DNA from 4 places in the Rossellomorea oryzaecorticis genome. Region 2 is predicted to be linked to each of the others. Evidence: riboswitches for the same ligand, from Rfam matches in the RefSeq annotation. Region 2 holds a riboswitch; each other region holds the start of a gene.
The links. A riboswitch is a leader RNA that binds a small molecule or an ion and turns the genes downstream of it on or off. The one in region 2 is predicted to bind S-adenosylmethionine.
Positions count from the first base shown of each region.

Region 1: linked by a shared signal. The riboswitch ahead of ACKA06_RS02315 (2,3-diketo-5-methylthiopentyl-1-phosphate enolase) and the one ahead of ACKA06_RS05960 (methionine ABC transporter ATP-binding protein) in region 2 are both predicted to bind S-adenosylmethionine.
Region 3: linked by a shared signal. The riboswitch ahead of ACKA06_RS04405 (methionine ABC transporter ATP-binding protein) and the one ahead of ACKA06_RS05960 (methionine ABC transporter ATP-binding protein) in region 2 are both predicted to bind S-adenosylmethionine.
Region 4: linked by a shared signal. The riboswitch ahead of ACKA06_RS17505 (sodium:solute symporter family protein) and the one ahead of ACKA06_RS05960 (methionine ABC transporter ATP-binding protein) in region 2 are both predicted to bind S-adenosylmethionine.

Region 1 is NZ_JBJOSA010000002.1:30,168-38,058, forward strand. It holds gene ACKA06_RS02305 (carbon-nitrogen family hydrolase) at 1-606, opposite strand, end outside; gene ACKA06_RS02310 (pyridoxal phosphate-dependent aminotransferase) at 719-1,897, shown strand; SAM riboswitch class I at 1,960-2,067, shown strand; gene ACKA06_RS02315 (2,3-diketo-5-methylthiopentyl-1-phosphate enolase) at 2,158-3,372, shown strand; gene ACKA06_RS02320 (methylthioribulose 1-phosphate dehydratase) at 3,359-3,994, shown strand; gene ACKA06_RS02325 (1,2-dihydroxy-3-keto-5-methylthiopentene dioxygenase) at 4,006-4,518, shown strand; gene ACKA06_RS02330 (GNAT family N-acetyltransferase) at 5,009-5,521, shown strand; gene ACKA06_RS02335 (aspartyl-phosphate phosphatase Spo0E family protein) at 5,758-6,000, shown strand; gene ACKA06_RS02340 (MarR family winged helix-turn-helix transcriptional regulator) at 6,225-6,683, shown strand; gene ACKA06_RS02345 (M3 family oligoendopeptidase) at 6,786-7,891, shown strand, end outside.
Region 2 is NZ_JBJOSA010000003.1:379,889-387,779, reverse strand. It holds gene ACKA06_RS05995 (prepilin-type N-terminal cleavage/methylation domain-containing protein) at 1-261, opposite strand, end outside; gene ACKA06_RS05990 (type IV pilus modification PilV family protein) at 266-706, opposite strand; gene ACKA06_RS05985 (Glu/Leu/Phe/Val family dehydrogenase) at 951-2,330, shown strand; gene ACKA06_RS05980 (YfhE family protein) at 2,459-2,614, shown strand; gene ACKA06_RS05975 (DUF1659 domain-containing protein) at 2,834-3,052, shown strand; gene ACKA06_RS05970 (DUF2922 domain-containing protein) at 3,091-3,309, shown strand; gene ACKA06_RS05965 (hypothetical protein) at 3,364-4,056, opposite strand; SAM riboswitch class I at 4,562-4,668, shown strand; gene ACKA06_RS05960 (methionine ABC transporter ATP-binding protein) at 4,759-5,772, shown strand; gene ACKA06_RS05955 (methionine ABC transporter permease) at 5,762-6,427, shown strand; gene ACKA06_RS05950 (MetQ/NlpA family ABC transporter substrate-binding protein) at 6,455-7,270, shown strand; gene ACKA06_RS05945 (ABC transporter ATP-binding protein) at 7,689-7,891, shown strand, end outside.
Region 3 is NZ_JBJOSA010000003.1:29,365-37,255, reverse strand. It holds gene ACKA06_RS04445 (SDR family NAD(P)-dependent oxidoreductase) at 1-601, shown strand, start outside; gene ACKA06_RS04440 (ArsR/SmtB family transcription factor) at 634-936, shown strand; gene ACKA06_RS04435 (arsenate reductase family protein) at 1,082-1,438, shown strand; gene gcvH (glycine cleavage system protein GcvH) at 1,575-1,958, shown strand; gene ACKA06_RS04425 (YusG family protein) at 2,049-2,285, shown strand; gene ACKA06_RS04420 (toprim domain-containing protein) at 2,813-3,175, shown strand; gene ACKA06_RS04415 (thioredoxin family protein) at 3,177-3,500, shown strand; gene ACKA06_RS04410 (hypothetical protein) at 3,745-4,098, shown strand; SAM riboswitch class I at 4,216-4,322, shown strand; gene ACKA06_RS04405 (methionine ABC transporter ATP-binding protein) at 4,469-5,491, shown strand; gene ACKA06_RS04400 (methionine ABC transporter permease) at 5,488-6,156, shown strand; gene ACKA06_RS04395 (MetQ/NlpA family ABC transporter substrate-binding protein) at 6,171-6,995, shown strand; gene ACKA06_RS04390 (carboxymuconolactone decarboxylase family protein) at 7,119-7,484, shown strand.
Region 4 is NZ_JBJOSA010000019.1:51,833-59,723, forward strand. It holds gene ACKA06_RS17495 (GNAT family N-acetyltransferase) at 1-2,635, shown strand, start outside; gene ACKA06_RS17500 (class I SAM-dependent methyltransferase) at 2,747-3,508, shown strand; gene ACKA06_RS17505 (sodium:solute symporter family protein) at 3,577-5,193, opposite strand; SAM riboswitch class I at 5,294-5,411, opposite strand; gene ACKA06_RS17510 (alanine/glycine:cation symporter family protein) at 5,951-7,369, opposite strand; gene ACKA06_RS17515 (DUF805 domain-containing protein) at 7,640-7,891, shown strand, end outside.

The sequences.
Region 1 (7,891 bases), on a different contig from region 2:
TCCGGCACGGTTGCATGCGATGACGAAGCATTGATTCTCAATAGCCCGTGCTGTTAAAAGGGTCTTCCAGTGTGAAATTCTTTCTGCTGGCCACTGTGCCACCACGAATACGGCTCTTGCCCCATTGACGACATGTTTCCTGAACCATTCAGGGAATCGGATGTCATAGCAGATCATGCCGGCCATCACTGTATCCAGTATTTTGAACAGGCCGTCTTCCTTACCTGGGAGAAGATAATGGTGTTCATCCATCAGCTTGAATAGGTGAAGTTTGTTATACTGCTTAATGATGTTACCGCTGCTGTCGGCAACAAGGAGGGTGTTTGACACACCATCTGCTGTTTTCTTTGCAATCGAGCCGCCGACAATATGAATGGAATATCGGGAAGAAAGATCTGAAAGAAATGCAGAAATGTCTCTTGCATCTTCATCAGCGATTTCACCGATTCTTGTTAAGTCATAACCGGTCGTCCACAATTCAGGAAATACCACGATATCGCAGTCTGCTTCGACGGCTTTCTTAACCCACATCTGAACCCGTTTTTTATTTTCATCAGGGCGGCCAAATGTGATATCCATTTGTGCCAGTCCAATCTTCATACTCAAAGTAACACCTCATTTTTGAAATTTTCACTTTACAATCATTACTTTACGTTATATCATTTGTGACTAGAATTTGAAAGTAAATAATTTTCTAAAAAGTGCAGAAGGTGAAAAGATGACAACCTTTAAAAAAGCAGAACGAATCAACTCACTGCCGCAGCAATTTTTCGCGTCGCTTACTGGGAAAGTCCAGGAAGTGATGAAACAAGGGCACGATGTAATCAATTTGGGTCAGGGAAATCCGGATCAACCGACACCTCCGCATATCGTCGATGCGATGATAAAGGCGGTAAACTCGCCGGACAACCACAAATATTCCCCATTTCGGGGGTTGGATTCATTCAAGGAAGCCATCTCGGTTTTTTATAAGCGGGAGTATGGTGTGGATATCGATCCACAGGAAGAGGTTGCCGTGTTGTTTGGGGGAAAAGCAGGACTGGTTGAACTGCCTCAATGTCTTCTGAATCCTGGGGAAACGGTGTTGGTACCGGACCCGGGGTATCCGGATTATCTTTCAGGGGTATCCCTGGCAGAGGCCAGAATGGTGACAATGCCGCTCATAGAAGAAAATCAGTTCCTGCCTGATTATGGAGATATAACATTGGAGGAAAGGGAAAAGGCCAAGCTCATGTTTTTGAACTATCCAAATAACCCCACAGGAGCGGTTGCCTCCCGAACATTTTTTGAAGAGACGGCAGCTTTTGCAAAGAATCACGGGATTTGCGTTGTGCATGATTTTGCATATGGTGCCATCGGTTTCGATGGGAAAAAGCCTGTCAGTTTCCTGGAAGCCGACGGGGCAAAAGACACGGGCATTGAAATTTACACACTCTCTAAAACCTATAATATGGCAGGATGGAGAGTGGGCTTCGCAGTCGGGAATAAAAGTGTGATCGACGCTATCAATATCTTGCAGGATCACATGTATGTGAGTCTTTTCGGTGCTGTCCAGGAAGCGGCAGTGGAGGCTTTGCTCGGTTCCCAGAATTGTGTGGAAGAACTGGTGGCTTCCTATGAATCCAGAAGGAAGACATTTATCAACGGACTGAGGGAAATCGGATGGGATGTAAAGGCACCGGCTGGTTCATTCTTTGCCTGGCTGAAGGTCCCTGAAGGTTTCTCATCTGTGGAATTCTCAGATTTTCTTCTTGAGGAAGTCAATGTGGCAGTAGCACCCGGAGTGGGATTTGGTGAATATGGAGAAGGGTATGTGCGAGCAGGATTATTGACCAGTGAAGAACGCCTCTCTGAAGCCGTGAAGAGAATTGAAAATTTAAAATTATTCGATAAATAGATTGACAGAAATGAAAAATGATGCCATAATCCAACTGAAATTAAATTAATAGCAAATGATTTTTCTTATCAAGAGCAGGCGGAGGGACCAGCCCTATGAAGCCCGGCAACCGACTTTTAAAAAAGCACGGTGCTAATTCTTGCAGCATTATTTTTGCTGAGAGATAAGACAGAGTATTGTATAAAAACCTCTTCTTATCGAAGGGGTTTTTTTGTTGAAAAGTTGCGTTAAAAGAACATACATGATCGGAGGAAGCGTGAATGAGTGAAGTGATTGCAACATATGTTTTGTCCGGAAAGAGCGGTACATTCGAGAAGAAAGCGGAAGGAATCGCACTTGGACTGACGGTAGGTTCATGGACAGATCTTCCCCAGTTGGAACAAGAACAATTAAGAAAGTACAAAGGAAGGGTAGTGGAAATAAACGAACTGGAAAGCGATACGGCAGAAATTCGAATTGCGTATCCATCCGGTAACTACTCAAACGATATACCTGCCATCCTGACGACCGTCTTTGGCAAACTTTCTCTAGATGGCCGAGTGAAACTGACGGATATTGAGTTTTCCGATGATTTAAAGAAAGCATATCCCGGGCCAAGGTTCGGGATTGGAGGAATCAGGGAAAAAGTGAATGTTTTCGACAGACCGCTTCTAATGAGTATTTTTAAAGGGGTGATCGGAAGAGATCTTGATTACCTTCAGTCACAGCTGAGAGCTCAGGCACTGGGTGGTGTGGATCTGGTAAAGGATGATGAAATCCTGTTCGATAATGAATTGACGCCATTTGAAGAAAGGATAAAGGCCGGCACCAACATTCTTCGAGAGGTTTTTGAAGAAACAGGGGCCCGCACTCTCTACGCAGTCAATTTATCCGGACGGACAGCCACATTAAGGGAAAAAGCAAGAAGGGCGAGAGAACTTGGGGCTGATGCCTTATTGTTCAATGTGTTTACATATGGACTGGATGTACTGCAGGAGTTAAGGGAAGATGAAGAAATCAGCCTTCCTATTATGGCCCATCCTTCTTTTTCCGGTGCTTCAGCTGCATCCCCTCAATACGGGGTGAGTTATTCTTTGTGGCTTGGTAAATTTTTAAGGATGACCGGCGCAGATTTATCTTTATTCCCTTCTCCTTATGGAAGTGTGGCATTAGACAAAAAACAAGTGTTGGCCATCAGGGATGAATTAGTTAAACCTGATGAATTCAATGAGACATTCCCGGTTCCTTCCGCAGGGATTCATCCAGGGCTGGTACCACAGTTGATTGCTGACTTTGGGCATGAGTGTGTCATAAATGCAGGGGGAGGAGTGCATGGCCATCCGGATGGTGCTGCAGGAGGAGGGAAGGCCTTCCGGCAGGCAATAGAAGCTGTATTGGATGGAACGACTCTTGTTGAGGCGGCATTTGCAAATAAAGAATTGGATGAAGCCCTCAAGTTATGGGGAGAGGGGGCTGCTGTCAGTGTCAAGAAATGATTATAGTACTCAATGGGATGAGCTTGCACAAGTGAAAAAAGAGCTTGCAGACCGGGATTGGTTCATGGGGACGAGCGGGAACCTGGCCATCAGGGTCAGTACTTCTCCGACCGCCTTTCTCGTTACAGCAAGCGGGAAAGACAAAAGGAAGCAAACGGATGAAGACTTCTTGCTGGTAGACGAAAGAGGAGAACCACTTAAAGAAACCAGCCTGCGCCCATCTGCGGAGACACTGCTTCACAGCAAAATTTTTCAGAGCAGTCAGGCTGGTTGCAGCCTTCATGTCCATACAGTCCCGAATAACGTAGTGAGTGAGCTGTACGGTGACAGAGGGGAAATTACTTTCAAGGACCAGGAATTGATTAAGGCTTTTGATAAATGGCAAGAGGATGACACGCTGACTATTCCGATCATTCATAATCACGCACATATTCCCCGTCTGGCAGAAGAGTTTTCCCCTTATGTAAAAGGGGATAAAGGGGCCGTGCTGATCCGCAATCATGGAATCACCGTGTGGGGACGCAATGCTTTTGAGGCTAAGAAACTTCTTGAAGCATGCGAATTTTTATTTCAGTACCAACTATCACTATTAACTTTAAAAAACATCAAACAGCCCATTTAGGAGGAATCAATATGACTACAATCAAGATACAGGAATCCCGGGAGATAATAGATAACCAAGAAGAAGTTGTCTCTTTCTTACAAGGCCAGGGGGTCATTTATGAAAGCTGGACACTTTCAAAGCTGGATGACAGTCTGCATGAAAAGTTTGATTTATCCGATTCCGAAAAGGAGAGCATCATCGAAGCGTTCAGGGAAGAAATAGAAGATATATCCGCGAGAAGGGGATATAAGGCATGGGACGTCATTTCATTGTCTCCCACTACACCAAATCTTGAGGAACTCCTTAAAAACTTCCAGCAGGAGCATCATCATACTGACGATGAAGTCCGTTTCATCGTGAGCGGGCATGGTGTCTTCATCATTCAAGGCAAAGACGGAAGATTCTTCGAGGTTCATTTGAATCCGGGTGACTTGATTTCGGTACCGGAAAATATTCGACATTATTTTACACTGAGCGATGATAAACAAGTGGTGGCCATCCGTATATTTGTCACACAAGAAGGCTGGGTACCGATCTATTAAGTAAGCTCTTTTCACAAAGATTGTTGGTATTCCCTGGTGAAAAGTCAGCAATTGCCAGTCAAGCTATCTTGTACAGTCTGGAAAAGTGCACGCCAGCAAGGAATATATCGGTAAAAAGGATTTAGTATAAGTAAAACCCGAACTAATTTGCATGAGGTGAGGCGAATTAGCTCGGGTTTTTAATTTGTTCATTGCACATTTAGGTTTTAACTCATTCAGCAGATGACCTCAAGTGGCTAGCCGCCGGAGCTGGACAGGATCTGCCGCGAGAATGCGGGGAGGCTCACGGGCTGCCCGCGGAAAGCGAAGTCTTGCACGGAAATCACTAGCGTTGTTTTGAGTCCTTTCTGAAGTGTTCGTCTTTAGACATGGAATTTTTAGTTTTGTCCCAACCTCCTTTTTTGTTTAAAGGAGGATTGAACATAAAAAGTATGATAAAAGAACCCAGAGCATAAGTTAATGTAATTCTTAGTTATGGAGGAGTGTTGGGGTGAAACTGGTTCCGATTGCAATAAACAGCAGCTATTTCGTTGACATGCTTAACTTATACCGGCTTCTGCATGGCAGCGATCCATCAGAAATGCAGAAACAATTCAAAAGACATTTTACGTATCCCGGATTCGAAGGATATTTCGCAATCGACGGCACTAAACTGGCGGGGTTCATTTATGGCTACACCTCCCGAGATGGGCAGTATTATCATGATTTACTGGCTAAACATCTCAAGAGGGAAAATATGTGGTTAAAAGACTGCCTGGAACTCGCCGAATTAGGAGTCCATCCCCATTACAGAAGGGCAGGGATAGCTAAAGCATTAACCGGACAATTGCTTAAAAACAGAAAAGAATCCACAGCGTTACTGACTGTCCGAAAAGATAATGCCGGTGCCATTCTTTTTTACAAAAAGTTGAATTGGCAAGTAATAAAGGATGGGTTCTTTCCGAATACACCCTATGAATACATCATTATGGGAAAGAAAATTCAGAAAGGGCGTGTCAACTGACGTGGCGATTTTTGTCAAAAAAACAGACATTACTAGGGATTTTGTCTTGTTTTGCGAATCTATTTACTTTTCTGAGAATAGTTGCGATACTAACTAAGTAACGTTTTTATTAATAGAATCAGCTTTAGGGAAAAGGTGATTCGAACAATCAACTGCCGCGTTATCACTGTATACAATAAGTATTTCAGTTGGATTTTCAGACCGACAGTCACAAAACAAAAAGGAGTTAGTACGAAATGGGTCAATATCTTAAAAAGAAGTGGTTACTAGTAAAAATTAATCAAAAGCGTGCTGAAATGATTTCGCTCGGGGAAAACATGGGGCTGGGAGCACAGGAAACGATCGAGTGCAGCCAGCAATTGGATGATCTCTTGAACCAATATCAAAAATGTACTAAACGAACTTATAACTTTCAAGAAGTTGTTCCTTATGAATTCAGCCAGGCGATTAAAACCTTACTCAAAAAAACAGCATCATAATATCCCCACAATAACACCTTTTAGGATAAGAAACCTCACAGAATGACCACTAACTATGAATTCAACAACTTCATTTATTAAAAATGAAAATAAATTACCTTCCATGTGAAAACCCCTGTATCGGCAACGGACTGGTACAGGGGTTTTTCTGCTGTCTTTAAGAGATTGACTAATCCACTAATTTCTAGTATAATATTTTGAAACTGAGATATTAGTTCAAAGGAATGAAGAACATGACAGAAAACCAAGATACAAAACAATCATTAAAACTTTTTATCGTACTCTCACGTGCTTATAAAGCATTAAATGAAGAGATTAATAAGAACATACAAGAAAATGGTTTGAATCCCACAGAGTTTGCTGTTCTGGAATTGCTCTATCACAAAGGGGATCAGCCGCTGCAGCAAATAGGCGGAAAAATCCTGTTAGCCTCCGGCAGCATCACGTATGTTGTGGATAAATTAGAGAAAAAAGGGCTGCTTAAACGGGTTGCCTGTCCCAATGACCGGCGTGTGACGTATGCACAAATTACTGATGAAGGCAGGAGTCTGATCGACAAGATCTTTCCGAATCATGAAATGAGGATTCATGAATTGATGTCGGCACTTACTCAAGAAGAAAAGAGTGATGTAATCGATTTGGTCAAGAAGCTGGGGCTTTCCATCAAGAATCTATCATATTGAAAGATATAAAGAGTCTTTCCAAGGAAAGACTCTTTTTTTATGTAGGAAAAACAGAAGTACAGGTCGAATACAATAGATGGACTTTAAAAAGGGGGATTTTATATGAAGTTTGAACAATATACATACGAACGGCCGAATCTGCTTGAAATCAAAGATGGAATCAACCAGGCACTGAAAACGTTTAAACAAGCCGATACAGCGGACGAACAAGTAAAAGCAATGAAGGAAATCAATGAACTGCGACTTCATTTCGATACGATGCTAAACATTTGCTATATCCGGCATTCAATTAACACAAATGATGATTTCTATAAAGCAGAACAGGATTATTTCGATGAAGTCATGCCTGATTTCCAGGGTCTCGTTACTGATTATTATAAGGAGCTCCTGAATTCTTCTTTCAGGGCGGATCTGGAGGAGCGCTTTGGAAGACAGTTATTTTCACTGGCGGAAAGTGAAATCAAAACCTACTCACCTGAAGTGGTAAAGCTGCTCCAGGGAGAGAATAAACTATCTTCCAAGTATACGAAATTAATGGCTTCTGCAAAAATCCCATTCCAAGGGGAAGAAAGGACACTCGCTCAGATGGGGCCTTTCACTCAAGCTGTGAACCGGGAGACCCGCAAAGAGGCAACGCTTGCTTCCGTCCGTTTCTTTGAAGAGAATCAGGAAGAACTGGAAGGCATCTTTGATGATCTCGTCAAGGTCCGCCACAAAATAGCTGTCACTCTTGGTTATGAAAACTTTGTTGAACTCGGCTATTACCGAATGACGAGAACAGATTACACACCGGAAATGGTGAAAGTGTTCCGTGAGGGTGTAAAAAATCATGTGGTGCCGTTGGTGAGTAAATTAAAAGAGAGACAAGCTGACAGAATTGGAATCAGTTCCATGAAATTTTATGATGAAGGGTTTAAATTCACTTCCGGGAATGCTGTACCTAAAGGAGACCCCCAGTTCATCATTGAAAATGGTAAAAAGATGTATGAAGAATTATCGCAGGAAACAAAAGAATTCTTTCACTTTATGATAGAGCGCAGCCTGATGGACCTGGAAGCGAAGAAAGGGAAGGCCGGAGGGGGCTATTGCACATACATACCGAATTATGCGTCCCCCTTCATCTTTTCGAATTTCAATGGGACTTCCGGTGATATTGATGTCCTGACTCACGAGGCCGGCCATGCATTCCAAGTATACAGCAGCAGGGG
Region 2 (7,891 bases):
GAACTCTCCATTCTGAGTCTTAATTTTATTATTGGTAATTGTTATTTTATCAGTTGGAGCAGTCCGGACCTCCTTGGTGATAACGTTCATTACATACCGTACATTGGCTTCGTGTTGAATCTGATCCGACTGACTGCTGAACTGCTTCTGACCAAATAGATGGGTGTTGCTGATTAACATAATCACCATGCTTAAAAGAGCCAGTACAGCCAATAACTCAACAAGCGAAATTCCTTTTTGATTTTTAAAAAGAGCTCTCATGTCCTTACTCCCATCTGTAGATCGTCTCCATTTGGGCCTCTAATTTGCTTTTGGTATCATCGGCATACACCTTTACAAGTACATTGGAGAGTTCATCATCGGGCTTCTCTATTAATAATTCTATATAAGTCCCGTCTTTATATTGTACATATTGATACCAATCATCTTGAGAACCTATAAATGTCATCTCATCCACATGGTTGACGGCCTCATTAAATTGGTACTCGGTAGTTAATTGATAGACGTTTTCCATGACAGTCTGTGCCAAATAAGTGGAATCCAGCATGTCCGAAGCAGCCTTCGATGAACGCATGGATTGAGTAAATATAGGTACAAAAGTAAGGATGATCAAAGAAAGTATGGCGATGGATGCAATGATCTCTACCAACGTAATACCTCGTTCAGAAAAAATGTCTTTCCACTTTACTCCCATTTGATCATCCATCCTCCTCTTTTTTCTTCTAATATTACTACTATAGTACCATATATTTCTAAAGTGTTGATGTCTCATAGATTTATAAATTTTGAACGTTGGACATCTTTTTAACTGTTTTACGGGAGTTTCCACCTTAATAATAGAAATGATAATGAAAACGCATTCTAAAAATGATGAGTTTCCGTTTTTCATCACTTTTATTGGGTAAAATTATACATATAGAACAAAATTACTAATAATCTGGAGGGGAAACATGATCAGTCAAACACGAGACATCGTTCAAAAATCATTGGATGCACTATTGGAAGACGAGCATTTTATGCCGGAATTGCAGGGGGAAGCTAGGAAACAGGCTTTTACATCACTGACGGCCATCCTGTCGACTCCAAATCATATACATAAGTCATTCCTGCGGGTCCCGCTTGAAAATGGGCGGGTCGACCGGATTCCAGCTTTCCGTGTTCAGCATAATAACGCCCTCGGACCCTATAAGGGCGGGATTCGTTTTCACGAGATGGTCAATGAGGATGAGGTAGTGAATCTTGCTTCGCTTATGACTCTTAAGAATTCTCTTCACGATGTTCCATTCGGCGGCGGGAAAGGCGGGATTATCATCAATCCGCGCGAATACACCGATAAAGAACTTAATCTTATTGCAAAAAAATATGTTCAGTATTTCAGTGACGTCATCGGTCCGGATAAGGATATCCCGGCGCCTGATATGGGCTCCGGCGAGCGGGAGATGGACTGGATGATGGCAGAGTACAAGAGCATTCACCCCGGCTATCCCTACAGGGGAAGCTTCACCGGGAAGAGCGTGATCAACGGTGGTTCATTGGGACGCCGTGAAGCCACCGGAAAGGGTGTTTATTTTACCCTTCGCTATATGATGCATGATTTTATTAAAAATCAGAAGAATCTGCTGGCGAAAACGGATAATGTGTTTGCCAAAACCGCATTGAAATATGAAAACAAGCCGTTGACCATCTCCGTCCAGGGATTTGGAAACGTAGGATCGGTCGCGGCTCTCGAGGCCTACCAATCCACTCATCTTCAGAATAAAGTGGTGGCTGTGAGTGACCGAAACGTCACGCTTTATAATGCAGACGGACTGGATATCCCGGCACTGGTCGAATTCACGATGAGGAATAAAGGAGATCTCCCGGTAACCGATGATCAGCTGAAGGAGATTGATGTGAAAGCAGATATTTCCGACAGGGAGGACGTTCTGTACCTTGATGTGGATGTCTTGATCCTTGCTGCATTGGAAGACCAGATCCATAAGGATAATGTTGAAAAAGTGAAGGCAGGCATACTCGTCGAGGGAGCGAACGCTCCGGTCACAACAGAGGCGGATGAATACCTCAGTAATAAAGGAATCATCATCGTGCCGGATATCCTCGCTAATGCCGGCGGAGTCATCGTTTCCTATTTCGAATGGCTGCAGGGCAGGGAAACCCAGTTCTACTCGGAAGACGAGGTATTCAGACTGTTATTTGAAAAAATGCAGACAACGCTCGATACGGTTCTGCCGCAGTTCTTCGGGGATCCATTCCCGCTGCGCCAAAACTGCTATATCCACTCTGTTACGAAGCTGTCGACGATTTTATATAGGCAAGGAAAGCTTTACTGAATTAACGCGTAGAGGGACGGGCCTTTAGTAAGCTAAAGGCCCGTCCCCCTTCCTATGTTTAGGTGAGTGTCTGCTGGGTAAAGGATTTGTAGAGAGACATTAATATCTTTGAAAGGAGAGATTTCAGCATGGCAGAACGACATGCGAAGAAGCTTCCCTACAAAGGGATTAATACGGAGAAGAATAATGGACTGACGGATACGCAGGAAGTACTTTGGGCGAAAGAGTTCAAGAAGGCGACGAAGGCCGGGTATCCGGAAGAAGTGAAGAGTGATCGTGAATAGTGGAGTGACGTTAAAACCCTCTTATAACCGCATTTTAAATGTGGTTATAAGAGGGTTTTTTATTGTTGGGAAATTGGAGAATCAAGGTCGATTAGGCAAAAATGGACGAGCCCCACCCTTATTGATACTGCTTATGGAATTATTAATGAAAATGTTTTTTCTTAGGTGTCCTTTTCCTCCCCCAATCCCTATATAAAAGGTGAAAGGAGGTGAGGCACAATGGCAACAGCGGATTTGAAAGGAACGAAGCTGAGATTTGCATATAACGACGGGATGGATGAGAAAGGCAACCCGAAGTACAAGTACAAATCATACAGCTACATCAAAGGTTCGGCCACTGCAGATGAGATGCACAGCGCGGCTCAATCACTTGCAGGACTCTCCGAGAAAAACTTATTCAACGTAGAAAAGATCCAAAACTTCGATATCAACGCATAATGGGGGTGGAATTTTTATAGAAAGGAGGGGATTTTAACATGGCAAAAGTACTTGAACTTGAATTCAAGACAGAAACCGGCAAAATAGCGAAAATCAGCGTCAACGATCCAATCGACCCGATCGATACCGTCCAGGTGAAAGCAGCAATGGACAACCTTATCGCAACCGGCGTATTCGGAAGCTCAGGCGGCGCACTGGTAAGCGTAGATGGCGCACGCGTGGTAGAACGTAATGTAACAGACTATGAAGTCTTATAATAAAAAAAACTCACCTGATTTGTTCTTCAGGTGAGTTTCTTCATGGATAGGAGCCTAACGCAGCGGCACCTCAAATGTTTCCTCATCCATCTTCACTTGGAGTACTAAAGGTTTATCCGTTTGGGATACTGGTTTTGGCACCTGGGCGTAAAAATGGACCTTGCTTTCCGTTAAAGCGTCGACGCTGGACAGTGTTTTAAATGTATTGCCTTCCTCTGTTTCAGCAGCACCGTACATGTCAAATTCGTGCTTGCCGTCATAAGTCAAATAAAAGTTTATCGGGGACAACGGTCCATCAAAGCTGACTGAATCAGTTGTGTCATTTGAAATGGTTCCAGTCATATGTAAGAAGATTTCAGAATCACTGATGATTTTCCTGTTAGACATCGAGTCTTCAGGGTCTGCATTGGAAGATTTGAATTCGGTAGTGAATTCAGCTTTATCCAGCGTGATAATGACTGAATCGTCATCGTATTTAAATACCTTCTTCTCATCCAGGATGTTTTCAGAAGGCTGGGCATCTTGATCTTCCTCTTTTTCAGTTGATGCTTCAAACACTTCGCCTTCACTTTCATCTTCGCCTGCAACTTCAGCGCTTTCATCCCCGTCGGTATTTTCCATTGAAACCTTTTCGTTATCTTTGTTTTCAGCATTGGCATCCCCAGAAGATTTCTCCGAAGTTCCGCAGCCTGCAAGCAAAAGCATAAGTACTGCAATCAACATTGCATTCAGTCGTATCATTTTCATCAATCCTTCAGCTCCCATAGTTAATAGTTTACTAGTAAACAAGCAAAAAGCCCCAACTAATTTAACATATATTCCCTTATTCTGCTAGATTAAAACATCTATTTTACTACAAAATGAAACTTTATAATCATGCGTGATTAGGTCTTTGTATTCAGTTGCGCACAAGGTTATCTACATTTTAATTAAACGTTTGTTTAAACCTTCAAAAGGCTGTCCCATCAAGAGTTTGAGATGTTAATCAAACGTTTGATTAAAAAGATAAAGGTGCCTTAAATGGGAGGAATGATTTTAGCTCAACCCAGCTTTTGATTGGAGTGGAAAGCGAAGCCTTCCACGGAAATCAAAAGCGGTATACAAGGAATTATTTTTGGAGGGGGATTTTCTTTTAACCACAACAAAGAAATCGCTTACATAAAAAATCAATTCAAAATCCTTTATTGACTTTCCAAAACAAACCATATAATATCACCTATAAGATTAAAAACTCAAACAATTAAATATTTTCAAATTATCAAGAGCGACCGAGGGATCAGGCCCTGTGACGTCCGGCAACCTCCATTTATGGAACGGTGCTAATTCCTGCAGAATGGGTTTCATTCTGAAAGATAAGTCGATGACATAAGCGCGATGCTTCTTTCAGTAATTGAAAGAAGCATTTTTTATTTGGCAAACAACATTGAAAAAAGAAAAGGGGTGTGAATGATGATCAGAATCAACAATCTAGTAAAAGAATACAAAACAAAAAAGCAGACGGTCCTCGGTGTGGATAATGTCTCCGTCACCATTGAAAAAGGGGAAATCTTCGGTATCGTCGGCTACAGCGGGGCGGGGAAAAGCTCTCTGATCCGATGCCTGAACTTACTGGAAAAACCGACATCCGGGGAGATCATCATCGACGGTCAGGACCTGACAAAGCTGAATTCCAGGGAACTCCGACTCGCACGTCAGAAAATCAGCATGATCTTTCAGCATTTCCACCTCATTAAAGCGAAAACGGTGTATGAAAATCTCGCTTTTGCTTTGAAAGCAGCCAGGGTGCCGAAGTCAGAAATTGAACCAAGGGTGACCGAATTGCTGGAGATGGTCGGACTTAGCGACAAAGCTCAAGCCTATCCCGCACAGCTGAGCGGCGGCCAGAAACAGCGCGTCGGAATCGCCAGGGCACTCGCAAACAACCCATCCGTCCTCCTATGCGACGAAGCGACCTCAGCACTTGATCCGAGTACAACAAAGTCGATCCTAAAACTGTTAAAAGACATCAACAAACAGCTTGGGCTCACAATCGTCCTCATCACGCACGAAATGGAAGTCGTAAAGGAAATCTGCGATCGGATGGCCGTCATGCAGGACGGGAGAATCGTGGAGGAAGGCCCCGTGTACGACTTGTTCGCAAACCCGAGACAGCCGTTGACAAAACAGTTTATTGAAAATATCCTGCAGTTCGAACTGCCGCCTCACCTATTGAAGAGCCGGACAGGCAAGCTGATCAAAATCCAGTTCAAGGGTTCGATTGCAGAGGAAAGTGTGGTTTCGGAAGTGTTTCAAAAATACAAGGTACGAGGCAATATCCTTCACGGAAAAATCGAATATATCCAGGAAACGCCGCTCGGAATTTTCATCATGGAGCTGATCGGCGAAGAGTCCGAAATACAGGCCGCCATCCGTTATATAACGGCTAAAACACAAAGTCTGGAGGTGCTCGACCGTGCTGCCTGATTCTTTGACTGCGATTTTACCAGAATTGAATAAAGCATTCCTCGAAACCATCTATATGGTCGGCATTTCACTGGCCATCGCGATCCTGATCGGCCTTCCGCTCGGTATCCTGCTTTTTGTGACAGACAAAGGATTGTTCCTGCAGAACGGCTTCATTAAAAAGATCGTCGGCTTCGTCGTCAACATGGTCCGCTCGATCCCATTCATCATTTTATTGGTTGCACTACTGCCGCTTACTAAACTACTGACGGGAACGACGATCGGGCCGACAGCTGCCTCCGTATCACTCTCTGTGGCGGGGATCCCGTTTTTCGCAAGAATGGTAGAGACCGCCCTTCGCGAGATTGATAAGGGAGTCATCGAAGCATCGGTGTCGGTTGGGGCGAGTCCATGGATGATCATCAAGGACGTCCTGCTGCCGGAAGCGAAGCCGGCCGTCATCCAGGCCGTCACGATCACAACCATCAGCCTGGTCGCATATTCCGCCATGGCCGGGATTGTAGGCGGAGGCGGTATTGGTGACCTTGCTATCCGTTTCGGCTATTACCGCTACGACAATACGGTCATGATTACCACGGTCGTCGTGCTGATTTGCCTTGTGCAGCTCATCCAATATACAGGCGACATTTTTGCAAGAGTAGTAGATAAACGATAATCAAAACATTCAGGGGGAAGATTTCAGATGAAAAAATGGTTTTTACTATTAGCAGCAGCATTGACTGTCAGCCTGCTGGCAGCATGCAGTGGAGAAGAAGCAAGTTCTGAAGATAAAAAAGAAATCACGATCGGGGCGACATCCGGTCCTTACAGCGACATGGTCACAAAAGCCATCAAACCAGGTCTTGAGGAAAAAGGATACACCGTTGAAGTGAAAGAATTCAGCGACTACATCCAGCCGAACAATGCACTCGCTCAGGGGGATCTTGACGCCAACCTGTTCCAGCACAAAATCTATATGGAAACATTCGCAGAGCAGCACGGTATGGAGCTTTCAGAAGTCATCGTGGTGCCGACTGCACCGATGGGGATCTATTCAGAGAAATTTGATTCTCTCGAAGACATCAAGGAAGGCAGCGCCATCGCCATCCCGAACGATCCGACAAACGCAGCCCGCGCATTCCAAATCCTCGTGGATGCTGAGCTGATCACATTGAAAGAAGGCACGGATCCGCTTACAGTATCTGAAAAAGACATCGATAAAAACGTTAAGAACCTGCAATTCAAACCGATCGAAGCGGCTCAGCTTCCAAGAGCAGTTGAAAGCGTAGACCTATCAGCAGTTCCGGGGAACTACGCACTTGCGGCAAAAATGGATCTCCTTGACGCGCTGCAGCTTGAGAACATGCCTGACCAATACCGCAACCGCGTCGTTATGAACACGAAAGACGTTGATTCACAGCTTGCAAAGGATATCAAAGCAGTCGTGGAAGCAGACGAATTTGAAAAAGTGATTGATGAAGAGTTCAAAGGTTTCGGGAAGCCGGAGTGGATGGAATAATTGCATACTTTAGTATAGTGAGGGACGGGCCTTTAGTAAGTTAAAGGCCCGTCCCTCACTGCGTTACCGTCTTAAACATCGCAAGTTTTGTTCATACAACCCCTTCTTCCCTCATATACTTTTCTCACGCTGGAATTTTACTTCCATATACACCTGACAAGTTCATACATTTGTGTAGAGACCCGGAGAATCACATCATGAGCTTAGGCGCACCTAGGTTATGTTTGTGATTCTTTTTATGTGCGGAACGGTTTGGAGTGTACCGGGTACACCGTCGACATTTTGTACCAGGTACCAAACCAATGAAATGTACCAGGCACACCAGCGCCGCATTGTACCAGGTACACCCTAAAAAGCAACCCACAAAATGAAAGCGCTAATATACCAACACCGTTTGTTAAAGAAAGGGGAAGAAGATGTGAAAAAAGTTGAACTCATTGACGTATCAAAATCCTACGACAAGAAGAATGAAGTCATCTCCAATATCAATGTCACCATCGAGCCTGGCGAATTCTTTGTGCTGGTCGGGCCGTCCGGCTGCGGGAAGAGTACGATGCTGAGGATGATTGCGGGGCTTGAGGATATTACGGCAGGTGTCCTGAAGATTGGGGACGGGGAAGT
Region 3 (7,891 bases), 350 kb from region 2:
AGACTTAGCCAAAACAGGAGCTTCCAAATCTATATACGAACAGGTTACTGCGAAAGGCATTGAAGTTGATACGCTGATCAACAATGCCGGTTTCGGCTTGTTCGGCGAATTCGAACAGACAGAAATAAGTAAAGAAGTCGATATGATACAAGTAAATATAACCGCTCTGACCGAGCTCAGTAAGTATTTTGGCAAAGAGATGGTAAAGCGGAAACAAGGACAGATCCTGAACGTCGCTTCTACCGCAGCTTTCCAGCCTGGTCCGTTAATGGCCGTCTATTATGCAACCAAGGCTTACGTCCTTTCATTCTCAGAGGCCCTTGCGAATGAATGGGAATCTCATGGAGTAGAAGTTATGGCTCTTTGCCCGGGTGCAACCTCTACAGGGTTTAAAGATGCAGCAGACCTTCAACAGTCAAAACTTTTTCAGTCAGGGGTCATGACTGTTGAGGAAGTAGTGGATGAAGCTTACAAAAAAATGACCCAAAAGAAGGTTGTCATCATACCGGGGGTGAAGAATAGATTGCTTGCAGGATCTATCCGATTCCTCCCGCGCAGGATGGTCACAAAGTTTGTGCGCAAAGTCCAGGAACGGATATAATAATAGCGGAAAGAAAGAGAAGGGTGAACATTATGGGGCAAAAAGCCATTGAAGTATTCCGTGCTTGCACACCTTTATTTCAAGCATTAAGCGACTCTTACAGGCAGGATATCATTGTCCTCCTCGCCGATAAAGAACCTCTGACTGTCAACGAAATCACTGAGCATCTCACACTTTCAAGGCCTGCTGTTTCGCATCACTTAAAGATACTTAGGGATCAGAAGCTTGTGTCCATGGAGCAGAAAGGGACTCAGCGCTTTTATTCGCTTGAGCTTGATCATGCGGCTGCACTGCTTAAAGAGCTTGTAGGGACAATTGAAAATCATTGCGAATAAACCTTCTGTAAAAGAAGGAAAATAACGAAGTCTGTCGAATGTAGTCTAGTGGAAGAGATGAAGCCTTCCTTCGTGAAAAGACGGAAGGCAATCTATATGGTTTAAGCAGAAGAAAACCGGACAGGAATCGAAAGGTGGTGGTAATATGTCATTGTCATTTTACTCATATCCGAAATGCGGTACATGCCGCAAAGCCAAGAAATGGCTTGAAGACAATAACGCTGACTTTAATGAAATACATATCGTTGAAAATCCCCCGTCCAAGGAAGAACTGAAAAGCCTTTACGAAAAAAGCGGCATGCCGTTGAAAAAGTTCTTCAATACAAGCGGGAAAAAGTATCGAGAGCTTGGATTGAAGGATAAAGTGAATTCTGCTTCCGACGAAGAACTGCTTGAGATCCTTTCTTCAGACGGGATGCTCATCAAACGTCCAATCGCGACTGACGGCTCAAAAGTGACTGTTGGATTCAAGGAAGAAACGTTTGAAGAAACATGGAAATAGAGCCATGTCAGGACGGAGTTGGAAGGTTCTGTAACAGTAAATAAAAAGTTTTATGGGAAACTTTTTGTTTTCTTGCTTTTTCATTTAAAAGTGTGTCAATATTAGGTTGTATAACAAGGATTTGGAGGGATTTGAAATGAGTACACCGAAAGATCTTCGATATTCAGAAGAACATGAATGGGTCAAAACAGAAGGGGAAAAAGTACGAATTGGAATCACAGCATTTGCACAATCCGAACTTGGCGACATCGTATTCGTTGAACTGCCGGAAGTTGGCGACGAAGTAACCGCTTCAGAACCTTTCGGAAGCGTTGAGTCTGTTAAGACTGTTTCTGAACTGTATGCTCCGGTTTCGGGTAAAGTCGTGGAAGTGAACGATGAACTTGCTGACAGCCCTGAATTCGTGAACGAGTCCCCTTACGAAAAAGCTTGGATGATCGTCATTGAACCTGCTGATGCCGGTGAAGTGGACAAGCTTATGAGTGCAGAACAATATGATGAAATGATTAACGAAGGTTAATGGCTGACACCTTGAGTGAATTCTCAAGGTGTTTTGTTTTTTATTTGGGGCATTCTAACGATAGAAACCATTATAGAAGGGATGACCCCTATGACACTCGAACCGAAAAAACTCGATGTCACCGACCGTGTGACAGGAAAATTAAAAAATGGAGAGCTGGAATTGTATCTCGATAATCAGCCGGTCGGCAGAATGGCTGTTCCGCTTGACGGGATTTCCATGGAACCTAATTTTGAAACGAAAGAAAACAAAATTTTTCAAAGCTACACCGCGACAGAAGGGTCTGATACACGATATACAGACTGCGATGAAGGCGGCTGGTGTTAAGCTCCTAAATAGGGTGCCGGACTTCTCCTGATGGACAGCCGGCACCCTTTTGCCTATAATAAAGCTGATTCAAGGTTATTGATTATGTATATATACTTCATAGATGCTGTCTCAACTGCTTAGTTAGTAAAAGAATAATGTATAAGCCTGTTCCAGGTGATGATTGGGGTGCAAGAGGAAGACTTCTTTGGGAAATGTGAGACTTATCCAGCTATAGGGCTTAAAGACACATGTCATAAGTCAAATCATCCAAATGAGCGCCTTCGTTGCCGCTTCGCCTTATGACACCCGTCTCTGAGCGAAGCCCCTCCACTTTTCTACTCTCAGGATGGTACGACCGAGGAGGCTCACTGGCTGCCTGCCGAAAGCGAAGTCTTGGTGCGGAAATCAACAGCGGGTTTAAACACAGCCTTTTTCCTTTCTATTTCCTCAAAAAAATGAGAAGATATGAGTAAGTAGTGGACATCATCTCTAAATAATTGAATATACTATCCTAATCTTATTTTCTGAAAGATAAGGTGATGACAATGTTTGAAATTGGTGATGAAAAAGTAATTATCGTTGAAGGTACGACAGATAAACGAAAGGTTAAAGGAATCATAAAGGAACCGATTGAAATTATCTGTACGAACGGAACCATCAGCATCACAAAAATGGACGAACTGATCGATTCGCTGGAACAGAGAGATGTTTATATACTTGTGGATGCCGATCATGCAGGCGAAAAGCTGAGGAAGCAATTCAAGCGTGAATTCCCGGAAGCAGAACACTTATATATCGACCGGATGTATAAAGAAGTGGCATCTGCACCCGAGTATCATCTTGCTTCAGTACTGGTTGGCGCAAATATCGATGTACACACGGAATATTTGGAAAAAAGGATGAGTTAAGTTGAACGAGGTAAGTAATGAAAGAGCACTGTATGATGCAATCAATACACATGAGCTGGCCGCCGTGTATCTCTACACCCCGATGTGCGGGACATGCCAGGTAGCCGGGAGGATGCTTGACATCGTGGAAAAGCTCCCTCATGCTTTTCATTTCGAAAAAGTCAATTTGAATTACTTGCAGCAGTTTGCAGAAGAGCAATCAATAGAAAGTGTTCCTTGTCTGCTCCTATATAAGAATTCGAAGGAAATTGAAAGGATCTATGCCTTTCAATCGGTTCCTTATCTATACGACATGCTGAAGAAAACCGAGACCTTTACGAGCTAAGGGTCTTTTTTTATGTCATTTATATAATTTTTCTTCGATGAGTAAGGAAAACCTTTCTACAAACAAGGACATATTTCTCGGGAAATTTTTAGAGAAATTGCTCGGAATTTATATTCTGAATATTCAAAACTATCATTTTCGACAAGAATATGACATTTCTTCTGAATCATGTCGAGCGACCCGTGGAGGATAAAATACCCAGAAGTAGAATGTATTAGGTAAGAAGATTCGCGGGAGGGTATGTATGAGAAAATACTTAGAAACTCTAATTGAACAATGCCGTTCGAAGTACCATCTGCAGCTATTATTTCCATCAAATCCATTTATCCTGGATATTCAATGTAAAGATCAGCGTTACACCATTTCCCTTTCAAGCAAGGCATGTATGATCGTGGAAGACAGTAACGGCCTTGAATCTCAGTTCTTGATTAAAGGAACTGAAGATATGATTGCCTGCCTGCTTAAAGGAAATGAGCTATTATCGCACATGGTTGATCAGGATCAGCTTGAAATAAAGGGAGGATACCGGCCGCTGCTATTCGTCGAATCGGTTTTATGGCTGACCAGGCCTGTGGTAAAGGAAACTGTGGAAATATAATGAAAACTGTAATCTTCTGAAAAAAACATTTGACATGTCTTTGAACGTGATGATAGAATCACCTTTGTAGAAAATTTTCTGAGACTTTTAACTCTTTAACTTAATATATTTAACTTACTCTTATTAAGAGTGGTGGAGGGACGTGCCCTATGAAGCCCGGCAACCGTCAATGCAAATTGAAATGGTGCCAATTCACTCAAAGCAGACGCTTTGAAAGATAAGAGAAAGGATAGTCATATGATTATGCCTTTCTGCTTATCAGCAGGAAGGTTTTTTTATTGCCCTTTTTTGAAGGGGCGCACGTTTAATAGGAGTATTAATTCTTATTAGAACGATCGTTTTACTCAAATGAAAGAAGGTGACCGACATCATGATTACCATCTCAGACGTGAAGAAAATATACCAATCGAAAGCAGGGCCGATTTCTGCAGTGGACGGAGTGAACCTTTCCGTTAAGGAAGGTGAAATATTCGGGGTGATCGGCTACAGCGGTGCCGGTAAAAGTACGCTGATCCGTATGCTGAATGGCCTCGAGGTACCGACAGAAGGGACTATCAACGTAGGCGGCCAAGCAGTATCTACAATAAAAGGTAAAAAGCTCAGGGAAGCAAGGCAGTCAATCGGAATGATATTTCAGCATTTCAATCTGCTGTGGTCACGGACTGTCATTGATAATATTCAATTTCCCTTGGAGATAGCAGGGGTTCCTAAAAAGGAAAGAGTTAATAGGGCAAACGAACTGCTGACGCTTGTCGGGCTTGAAGGAAGAGGGGATGCATACCCTGCGCAGCTGAGCGGCGGCCAGAAACAGCGTGTAGGCATCGCAAGGGCACTTGCGAACAACCCGAGAGTACTTCTGTGTGATGAAGCGACATCTGCACTTGATCCCCAGACAACCGATTCCATCCTTGATCTGCTTGTGGATATCAATAAACGCCTGGGATTGACCATCGTCCTGATCACGCATGAAATGCACGTCATCAAAAAAATCTGTCATCGTGTAGCCGTGATGGAAAATGGGAAGGTTGCCGAACTCGGGGATGTACTCGAAGTATTCCGTAATCCGCAGCAGCAGGTGACTAAACGGTTTGTGAAGGAAGTATCACAGGATCAGGATTCGGATGAAGTGATCGAACAGCTGATCAAAGAGTACCCGACAGGGAAGGTCTTGAAATTCACGTTCGTGGGTGAATCCACCGGGCAGCCGCTGATCACCTCGCTGATCAGAAAATTCGACCTTGAAGTGAATATCCTCCAGGGGCAGATATCACAGACCCAAAAAGGGGCTTACGGCACATTATTTGTCCATCTGGACGGAGAGGAATCTCAACTTAAGGAAGCTCTCACGTTTGCCGAAAGCCAGCTGGTGAAAGTGGAGGTGATGGCAGGATGATCGACACGATCTTTCCGAATGTCGATTGGGAAAAACTCTGGGAAGCAACACTTGAAACCCTTTATATGACAGGAATGTCCGTCCTTATCACGTTTGTATTGGGTATCATTCTCGGGATACTTCTATTTTTGACATCCAAAGAAAATCTATGGGAAAACAAGCTTACTTACACTATAACAAGCGCTGTCGTGAATGTATTCAGGTCGATCCCGTTCATCATCTTGATCGTGTTGTTGATCCCGTTCACGAAGTTCTTGCTTGATACGATCCGCGGTGCGAATGCAGCCCTGCCGGCGCTCATCATTGGGGCAGCCCCGTTTTACGCAAGAATGGTTGAAATCGCCCTGAGGGAAGTAAACAAAGGTGTAATTGAAGCAGCAAAGGCCATGGGCGCAAAGACAAGTACAATCATAATTAAAGTGCTCATCCCGGAATCGATGCCGGCCCTCATTTCAGGTATTACGGTGACGGCCATCGCCCTTGTCGGATATACCGCTATGGCAGGAGTCATAGGGGCAGGCGGTCTTGGGAACCTTGCCTATCTTGACGGTTTCCAGCGCAGCAGGGATGATGTCACTCTGGCATCTACGATCATGATCCTCGTGATCGTGTTCGGAATTCAATTCATTGGTGATTACTTTACAAAAAAATTAGATAAACGCTAAAAGGAGAGAACAACATGAAAAAATGGTTAGCAGGAGCAGTAGCAGCAGCAAGTATATTTGGATTGGCCGCTTGCGGAAATGATTCAGGAGCGGGGAGCGATGAAAAGGAATTGGTTGTGGGTGCTTCGAATGTACCGCACGCTGAAATCCTTGAACAGGTAAAGCCGATCCTTGAAGAGAAGGGAATCGATCTTCAAATCGAGACGTATCAGGATTATATCCTTCCTAACAAAGATCTTGATAACGGCGATATCGACGCCAACTATTTCCAGACGATCCCTTACATGGAACTTCAAATGAAGGATAATGAGGGTTATGATTTCGTCAATGCGGGCGGAATCCATATCGAGCCGATCGGAGTATACTCCAAGAAGTATAAATCTCTGGAAGACCTTCCGGACGGTGCAACAATTTTGATGAGTAACTCTGTTTCCGATCACGGACGCATCCTTAGCTTATTGGAGAAGAAAGGACTCATCACGCTGAAGGATGGCGTCGAAAATACAAAGGCTCAGCTTGAAGACATTAAGGATAACCCGAGAAACCTGAAATTCGATTACGAGTATGAAGCGGGTATGCTTCCTCAAATGTACGAAAATGAAGAAGGCGATGCCGTGGTCATCAACTCCAACTATGCCATCGATGCCGGCCTGAAGCCTCTGGAAGATTCAATCGCAATCGAAGATACTGATTCTCCATACGTAAATGTAATCACTGTCAACAAAGGCGACGAAGATAAGGAAGAAGTGAAAGAACTGGTTAAAGCTCTGCGCTCAAAAGAAATCCAGGATTTCATCAATGAAGAATGGGACGGAGCGGTTGTCCCAGTTTCAGAATAATACGTTTTGAGAAACCCGATGCTTCCATCGGGTTTCTTTTATGGATAAATTTCAGTCATAAACCATTCCTGATTGGCTCATACTATCTTCGATGAATCTAAAACGAAAATGGAGTTGAACAGGATGCAAATGGAACCAAGAAATACAACCGAAGCGGCACTTCATGACTATAAAATGGGACTCGGGATCTTCACGGAGAAAATGCCTGAGCTTGCAGAGCATTATAATACCTTCACAGAACACTGTTTCAGGGAGGGGGTCCTTTCTAAAAAAGAAAAGCAGCTGATTGCCCTTGGGATCAGTCTTTATTCACAGGATGAATACTGCATCATCTACCACACAAAGGGGTGCCTCGATGAAGGATGCACTGAACAGGAAATTCTTGAAGCTGTCGGGGTCACTGCGGCATTCGGCGGAGGGGCAGCAATGAGCCAGGCCGTCACCCTCGTACAGCAGTCCGTGCAGGAACTGAACCAGCTTAAACAATAACTCAGAAAGCGGAAGGACTCGGATCGGAGCCCTTCCGCTTTTTAGTTTCTTCTATTATATATAGGACTTTCGTTCAGGAGACGGGAAAGTAGATTGGCGTTCAGGGGTCATTGGTTTATTTTGTTCCGGCTGTATAAAGATAATCCGACAAGTTGCACGTAATTTTGAAAAGTGGAATGAAAATTAGATATTTGGATCGTATTTTTAAAATATGGAACGTAAAAGCAGGAAACTGGAACATAAATAAATAAAAATGGACATGGACTCACATCCGAAAATCCAGGCTGCCTGTCCATTTCTCCCCATCTCTTCAATGTAAGCGCTTCATCTTTATACAACCATCTGGATATTTACTAACTTACCTATCATTTGCCAGTATAGTGGCGGAATTTTGTGAAAACTTAATG
Region 4 (7,891 bases), on a different contig from region 2:
GAACTTCATTCCTTCGGTACTGCAGGTCGATTGGCTGAAGCCGTTCTTTGAAAAACATGACTGGTACTCTGCGAGTCAGCGCATCATCGAGGTGAAGCCTGACGGGATCAAGGATAAAGACCATACTTATTATGAGTACAAATGGGAAGCGGGAGATGAATTTGTCCGTGTCCAATTTGAACGGACAGGACGCGGAATCCGCCTGATTGAAACGCAGGAACTCCTGGTGGAAATGAAGCTTCCGGACTTCAAGCTTCTGGAGAAGGAAGAACATCTAGTTTCCTACCGTGTCGTCAATAAGACCACTACACCTGTTGATGTTTCCATATGGGGGATGTCCACAGAAATCGTGAATCATAGTTTCATAGGAAAAGAAACGGTGGAAGGCGAATGGACGGGAGAGTATCCGGCGGTCCTGACTCTGCCAGACCGGGAGCCGAGTCCATGGAAAACACATCCCGTGGTCTCTGCAAATATCGAGGTTGACGGAAAATTATTCCCTTTGAAAATGGGGGTCTACCCGAAACAGGCAGGCAAACTTCATTTGCGCACGGTGAACAAACATTGGCGCCAGAACCAGAAAGCCGTCCTTCATCTGGATATTGAAAGTCAGCTTGAGGAAGACGCGCACTGGACAGTAAAACTTCCGCACAGCCATGTTGTGAAATGGTCACAGGCGGAAATCAATGCTGAGATAAAAGGGAAAAGCAGGATTTCGGTGCCGCTTCATGCAGAACTGCTTAAGAACGGATTCTATTCGGAAGAAGTCAAAATCGAAGTCGTGAAAAAAGACGGGGAATCCTTTGAATTCAGTTCAAGGCTGGCTCTAGAATTCCCTGGTCTTGGAGCCCGGTTCGGCGGAGAATCCGAAGATCACTGGAAGGCCTTTACCGGTCCTTACTTTGTCGAAATCGAAAAGAGGAATCATTTCGTCAAGATCGGGTCTGTCCTGTCAAAACAGAGTCCGACGACCCTGTTCACTCCAAGGCTCGGCAAACCGTTCAGCGAAGAATTTTCTAAAAAAGAAGCTTCTTCAGTTGAATACATTGAAACCCCTGAGGCATTCGTAGTAAAGACAACCCTGGAATCAGAGGCCTTTCCATCTGTTGTCCTGAATACGTATTTTAAGTTGTACGGATCCGGGATTGTGGATATCAAGCATGAAGTCGTGAACAAGTCGAAAGAAACGAAGGAACAGCTCTATCTCATTCAGCCGCTTCCGATTGAGTTCAAGGGTATGGCCATCCCTCAAAAGGAAGGTGTAGTAATCGGCGACGAAGCCATGATGCCCTTCATGGATTACATCCGTGACAAGGAAATTTCGGAACGCTGGTTGTTCACCTCTGGGGCGAATGGGGAAACGAAGGGCCTTGCGTGGCCGGAAGGGGCAATTGGCAGAAAGAATGACTGGCACTTTGCGATTGAGTATAAGGTAGATCCTGTCCAGTCCCAGGGGGAAGTATGTCTAGGGCCGATTCAAGTCGGGATCAATACAGCACCTTCGTGGAAAGAGTGGAGGTCACTCGTACTCGGTGATGATATGAAACGCCTTGAGGAATGTCCGCTTTATTCTCTTGAACCAAGTGATGGAAATCTCGTTTCGGCTGCGGGCGATCATGCAGGCTACTCATTCCGGTCCATGCTTACACCATATCTCGACGGGACACTGGAGCTTAAGAATGAAGTCGGAAGCATGAATAAAACCGTAACGAAAAAGGATGAAACCACAGATGTGAATGTGGAACTGCATCATAGAGAAGCGGGCCTCAAGCGTATCAAAGGCAAATTCCACTCTCAGAGCCAGAGGGCTTCATTTGAAACTATTTCTATGGTAACAGGAGAGAAGGAAATCGAAATAGTCGAGAAAGCTGACGGCTGGACGGTCGATAATGGAGTGCTTTCCTTCAAAGCGGCAGAAGGCTATTATCCTGGAATCTATTCATTGATGTATAAAAATAAAGAATTCCTTCATCATCAGTACCCTGCCCCAGGACCGAAAGCCTGGTGGAATCCTTGGGGAGGAGGAATTCGCTATACATTCATGAATGTAAGCCCGTATTCGATGCTGAAGGAACCGACAAGTGTGAATCCCGTCACGAAGCAGGATTCTAACGGAAATTCATGGAGAGGGCTTGCAGTTACCACTGTCTTAAAAGAGCATGAATCGATGAAGGGGATCACGCTCCGTCAATATGCCCTAACCCTTCCCGAAGTTCCGGTACTTGCCTTCTATTGTGAAATCGAGCAGGAATCCGGCCGTACCTTTACAGGGGAGTCAGTGGATCTGGAGGCGTTTTTCAAGCCGGGTGAAACATTGACCTCAAGTTTTGTGAAGCTGCCGTCCGACGGCAAATTCGATACGTATTATGCAGGTATCGAGGAATTTGTGATCGGGGACAGTCCATTTATTCAAGCCGGTTCCGATGAACGGAAAGAGCAGGCGATGCTCATCCATCCTGATTCGGCCAAAATGACCGAAGTCTATATCAATCAGGAAGTGCTGGTAGCGGCTTCTTCCGAGGAGTGGACAGCTGCTTCCGGTGAATCCGTAAAAGTCAAACCGACCATGATGGTTTTGGGTGAAGAAGATTTGTCAGGAGCTTATAAACAACTGAGAAAAATATCGTTTAACTAACGGAGAATGCCCGACCCGGACATCCGGGGAGGGCATTCTTTTTAATCATGTTTAAGATAATGGACACGGACTGCATTCTGGCGGACTGTGGTAAATGGAGGATGTACGAAAATGTCATTTAGTCACTACGGCAAATTATGCACCGAAGTATATGATCTGACGAAAGAAGTCGGACAATCATTCGGCGGTGATATCGAGTTTTATCAGGAAAAATTGAAAGAATGCAAAGGCAGGATCCTCGAGGCGATGGCCGGCTCGGGAAGGGTCACCATCCCGCTTGTGGAAAACGGCATAGTGGTCGATGGAGTGGATGATTCTCCTGAGATGCTGGCATCATGCCGGCACCGCTTGGAAGAGAGGGGTCTCAAGGCGGAGCTTTACGAATCAAGCCTGCAGAATCTCGATCTCCCTCATCAGTACGAAGTCATCATCATTCCGGGAGGTTCCTTCTTACTGATTGATGACCGTAATGAATCGATGGAAGCGTTAAAGAAGCTGTATGCCCATTTAGAACCGGGTGGAAGACTCATCATGGATGTATTCCTTCCTGACACAACTTTCGATATCGGCAAGGTGCACACCTCTGTTTTCCCGCTTCCAGGCGGGGACACGATCACGATGGAAAGCAAGCTAGTCGAAGTGGATTTCTTCCATCAGCATAAAGTGACTCACTTGAAATATGAAAAATGGAGAAACGGGAGCCTCGTCGAGACAGAACTCCAGCGCTTTGCCTTGCGATGGTATGGAGTAGAGGAACTCATACTCGTCCTGAAGGAAATCGGGTTTTCTCACGTGGAAATATGCGCGGATTTCGAGGAAGGTGAGGAGCCGGCAAGCGGGAATCAGAAAATCATTTATATTGCAGAAAAATAAAGGGAAATAATATATCCGAAAAGAAAGCCTGCTCCCATATTTTTTGGAGCAGGCTTTCTTTCTGTCATTCAGCTTGTTCTCAACAGTGCGTTTTTGGCCTGTGATGTTTCTTTTTTCTTGATGAAATTGATACAAGTCGTGAATAGTCCGAGTACAATCAGTGTCAGCACAATGCCGAGCAGCCCTGTATTGTAAAGAAAGTTGAAAGCAAATGCCGCTGTGACAGCAAGCAAAAGGGATATTGCTGCTGAATACGTGCCGATGCTGTTGATGGAACTCTTCCATTCCAGTTTGCCGGCATTTTCAATGAGGCTTATTGAAACGATCGTCAGGATATTCACGATCATCCCGATCCACACGGGGTGGATGTTCTGATAAAAATCATTAATTCCCCATCCTCCAAGGTGATACCAGAGCAAACCCGATGAAGAACCTGTAAAAAGGGAAATGAGGGCAGCCCGTTTTGTGACGGCCGGCCAGAATAAAGCAGCTACAACCGGGGCGAAGGTTGCCGAGTTCCGTGTAACCCAGGCCAGAACATTCCACCAGGCGGACTGTTCAGAACGAATCAAAGCAAAGCTGATCATTAATACAGTCAATAACACAAGTGACCACTTCGTATAACGGACAAGCTGAAGTTCTGTCGCTTTCGGGTTAATGGCTTTTCCGGTATCTCTCCCAAGACTTGTGGCGCCAGAGAATTGACAAGGAGCCCCCCAGCTCAGGGCAGCAGCCCAGAATCCAAGGAAGAATAATCCGACAAGTGGAGCAGGCAGAGTCTCCATCAAATAAAGCGGGATCGCGACCAATCCCTGTGATTGACCCGGAACCACCTGCTGGGCAGCAAGACCGAATAACACAGCTCCAAGTATGAGCGGGATACCCAATACAGCGCCATATAATAATCCTTTCCGGCCCTCTTCAGGAGTTTTGCAGGATAATGCCATCTGAAAGGCTGCCTGAGCCAGGATCACATTGAATAAAAAGGTTCCGAACCACGCAAGTATCGTTTGTATTCCTGCCCCATCCCATGAAGCATACTGCGGCTTTTCATTAAATAATGAAGCGATTCCTTCCACGCCGGGGTTGATGAAGAATGCATATGTTCCAATTGCCAGCATCATGAAAAAGACAACCACATTACTCAATTGTGTGAATCCGATTGACCACATCCCGCCAAACTGAAGATAAACGAGAAGAAGGACGGCTGTCATCGTGACGGACCAAATCAATGAGACGCCGGTGAATACTGACAATGCAGAGGCAAAAGCAAGTGCAGTGGCGACCGACCACATGGGGAAAGTAAACGCGGTAATTGCCCCTGCAATTCCTCTGACCTTTTCACCATAGCGGTCTCCGAGTAGTCCTGAAATCGTCACCAGGGCTTTTTTTCTAAACGGGGTAATCAGGACAAGAGCAATGATCAATACGTGAATGGTCTCCGCCACCCCGTACCAAATCGCTGAAATGCCGGTCAGATAGCTCAGTTCGAGTATCGCGATATAGGAAGACCCCGAAAATAATCCGGTAATGCATACTGCTACAAAAAAGGAATTGAATCCCCGGCCGCCAACAAAGAAACCATTGCCGTCGGCAGCCTTCTTTCTTGAGAACTGACTTACGAAAATAAGAAAAACGGTATAAAAAAGTGCAAATCCGATAAACCAATAACCAACTTCCGTCATCTTTAACATCCCCTTTAATATTTTATAACGATCTGTTTAGTCAGGAATTAAAGAGGAATCAAAAAGAAAAGCCTCTCCCAGAGGAAGAGGCATCATCTCTCCCTCATCTTCCAGACTATACGTCTGTTGGAATTAGCACCTTATTACTTTCAATTAAGAAAATAACAGGTTGCCGCAGGATCACAGGACCAATTTCCTCCCCTGGCTCTTGATAAGGATTGTTCGTTTTAAGTTATGTATTACTGTAACGCATTAATGTGATGTCGTCAATTGATTTTGAAAATTGAGAAAAAAGGACTAGATGATGTAATGTCTTAAATAATTCCGAGAAAGCAGGTATTAGCAGAGCTCATAATAAAAAATATAACTAAAGCACATTAGGGCAGGCTTAATCACCGCTATTGATTTCCGTGCCTTCGCTTTCTGCGGGTGACCCGTGAGCCTCCTCGGCTTCGCCTCCGGGGTCTCACGTGTCCAGCTGCAGGGCTTAGAGTCACATGTCATAAGCCAAATCGACCAAGAAGGCAAAGAACGCCTTCCAGGCCAATTCGTCTTATGCCACCCGCCTCTCTTCAAAGCCCTTCCGCTTTTCTGATTGGCCACTTCTCCCGCAGGAGTCTTCGTCTTGCACTCCAATCAACCGCTGGAACAAGATTGAACTGAATGCCTCATTATACAAAACTACAAAAAAACCCGAACTAAATTGCCACTCTTAAGGCAAATTAGTTCGGGTTTAATTTAGACTCAGTTTCTTCTCTTAACTCGCTTTCCTCTTAGAATAAGCCTTCATCTGCAAAGGCAGATAGTCATTGAAATAATGATTCGTTTCCTTCACGATTACCTTATAAAGCAGCAGCAGGGCAATCAAGTTCGGGATCATCATCAAAGCATTCGACATATCCGCAAATGCCCATACCAATTCGAGGTTCGCCACTGCACCCATACCGGTCGCCACGACATAGATCAAGCGGTAGGAAGCGATGTAGCGGTAGCCTGTGAGATATTCGAAGCATTTCTCCCCGTACATATACCAGCCGACGATCGTGGAGAAGCCGAAGAAGATGACAGAGAATGAAACGATGTATTCTCCTGCAACCCCGAGGGCATGTCCGAACGCGGCACTCGTCAACGCCCCACCGTCTAGTGAAGCGGAATGCTGGATGCCTGAAATGGCTCCGCCTGTCGGATCCCAGAAACCGGTGATGATCAATACAAGTCCTGTCATCGTACACACGATGATGGTAACAATGAAGGTACCCGTCATCGCAACCAAAGCCTGTTTTACTGGATGATCGGTCTTAGCATTCCCCGCGATGAGTGCAGCCGTACCGAGACCTGCTTCATTGGAAAAGATCCCGCGTGAAACACCGCTTCGGATCGCTTCACTTATGACGATCCCGGCGAATCCGCCTGCGGCCGAAACCGGATTGAATGCGTAATGAAAAATCAGTTTAAAAGCCGGAATGATCATGTCATAATTCAACCCGATGATCAAAAGTGAACCGCCAATATAAAGGAATGCCATGATCGGCACAAAGAATGAAGCAACTGTACTGATACGTTGAATACCGCCGAAAATGATCAAAGCAGTCAGCACGGCAAGAACGATCCCCGTGACCCAGTTATTGATGGAGAAACTAGTGGTCATGACGTCGGCAATTGTATTGGACTGAACACTGTTTCCGATACCGAGTGCAGCGAAAGCACCGAATAATGCAAAAGCGACGGCCAGCCATTTCCATTTGCTGCCGAGCCCTTTTTCAACGTAATACATCGGACCGCCCGAGTATTCACCGTTTTTATTCTTCACACGGTATTTCATTGCCAGCAGCGCCTCGGCATATTTCGTCGCCATGCCCAGTAGGCCGACGATCCACATCCAGAAGATCGCTCCCGGTCCGCCGATTGTCAGTGCGGTCGCAACACCGGCAATGTTCCCGTTACCGATTGTGGCTGATAGAGCAGTCATCAGCGTTTTAAAGTTGCTGATATCCCCTTCAGAATCAGAGGAATCCGTATTTGATTCCTTTGTGAACGCAAGCTTAAAAGCATAAAATAGTTTTTTGAATTGCAAACCTTTAAGCATAATGGTCAAAAATAAGCCTGTTCCAAACAACAGTACTAAACTTGGTGTACCCCATAGAAAAGCATTGATCTTGTTTAGCACATCTAACATAAAATCCCCCTCATGATGTAAGCGTTTTCTGGTTGAATCCTTTTCTATTATATATAGTAACACCCCCAGCCTGTCCAGTAATATGTGAAAGTTTGCCATAGAATGAGTTTTATGGACTATCATAAAAACGAGTGCTGGAAAGGGTTGAAGAGAAGAAAGAGACCTTTTATACAGAAGGATAAACGAGATTTTGCCCTCCTCGTCCTGACAAACTTCGACAATGATATGTTATACTAGCATAGTAGAATTGCAGTATAAAGGAGTATTTAAATGAGCTGGTATTTAAAAGTAATAAAGAACTATGTAAACTTTGGGGATCGAGCAAGACGGAAAGAGTATTGGATGTTTTATCTGGTCAACTTCTTAATAAGCATGGGGATTTTTGTCATTCAAATGGCAGCCGGCATAGACGGGTGGTTGAACGGATTGTACTCATTATTTATCTTTTTGCCCTCTCTTGCAGTTACCATTCGCAGGCTCCATGACACTGGAAGAAGCGGCTGGTGGATTCTCATTTCCCTG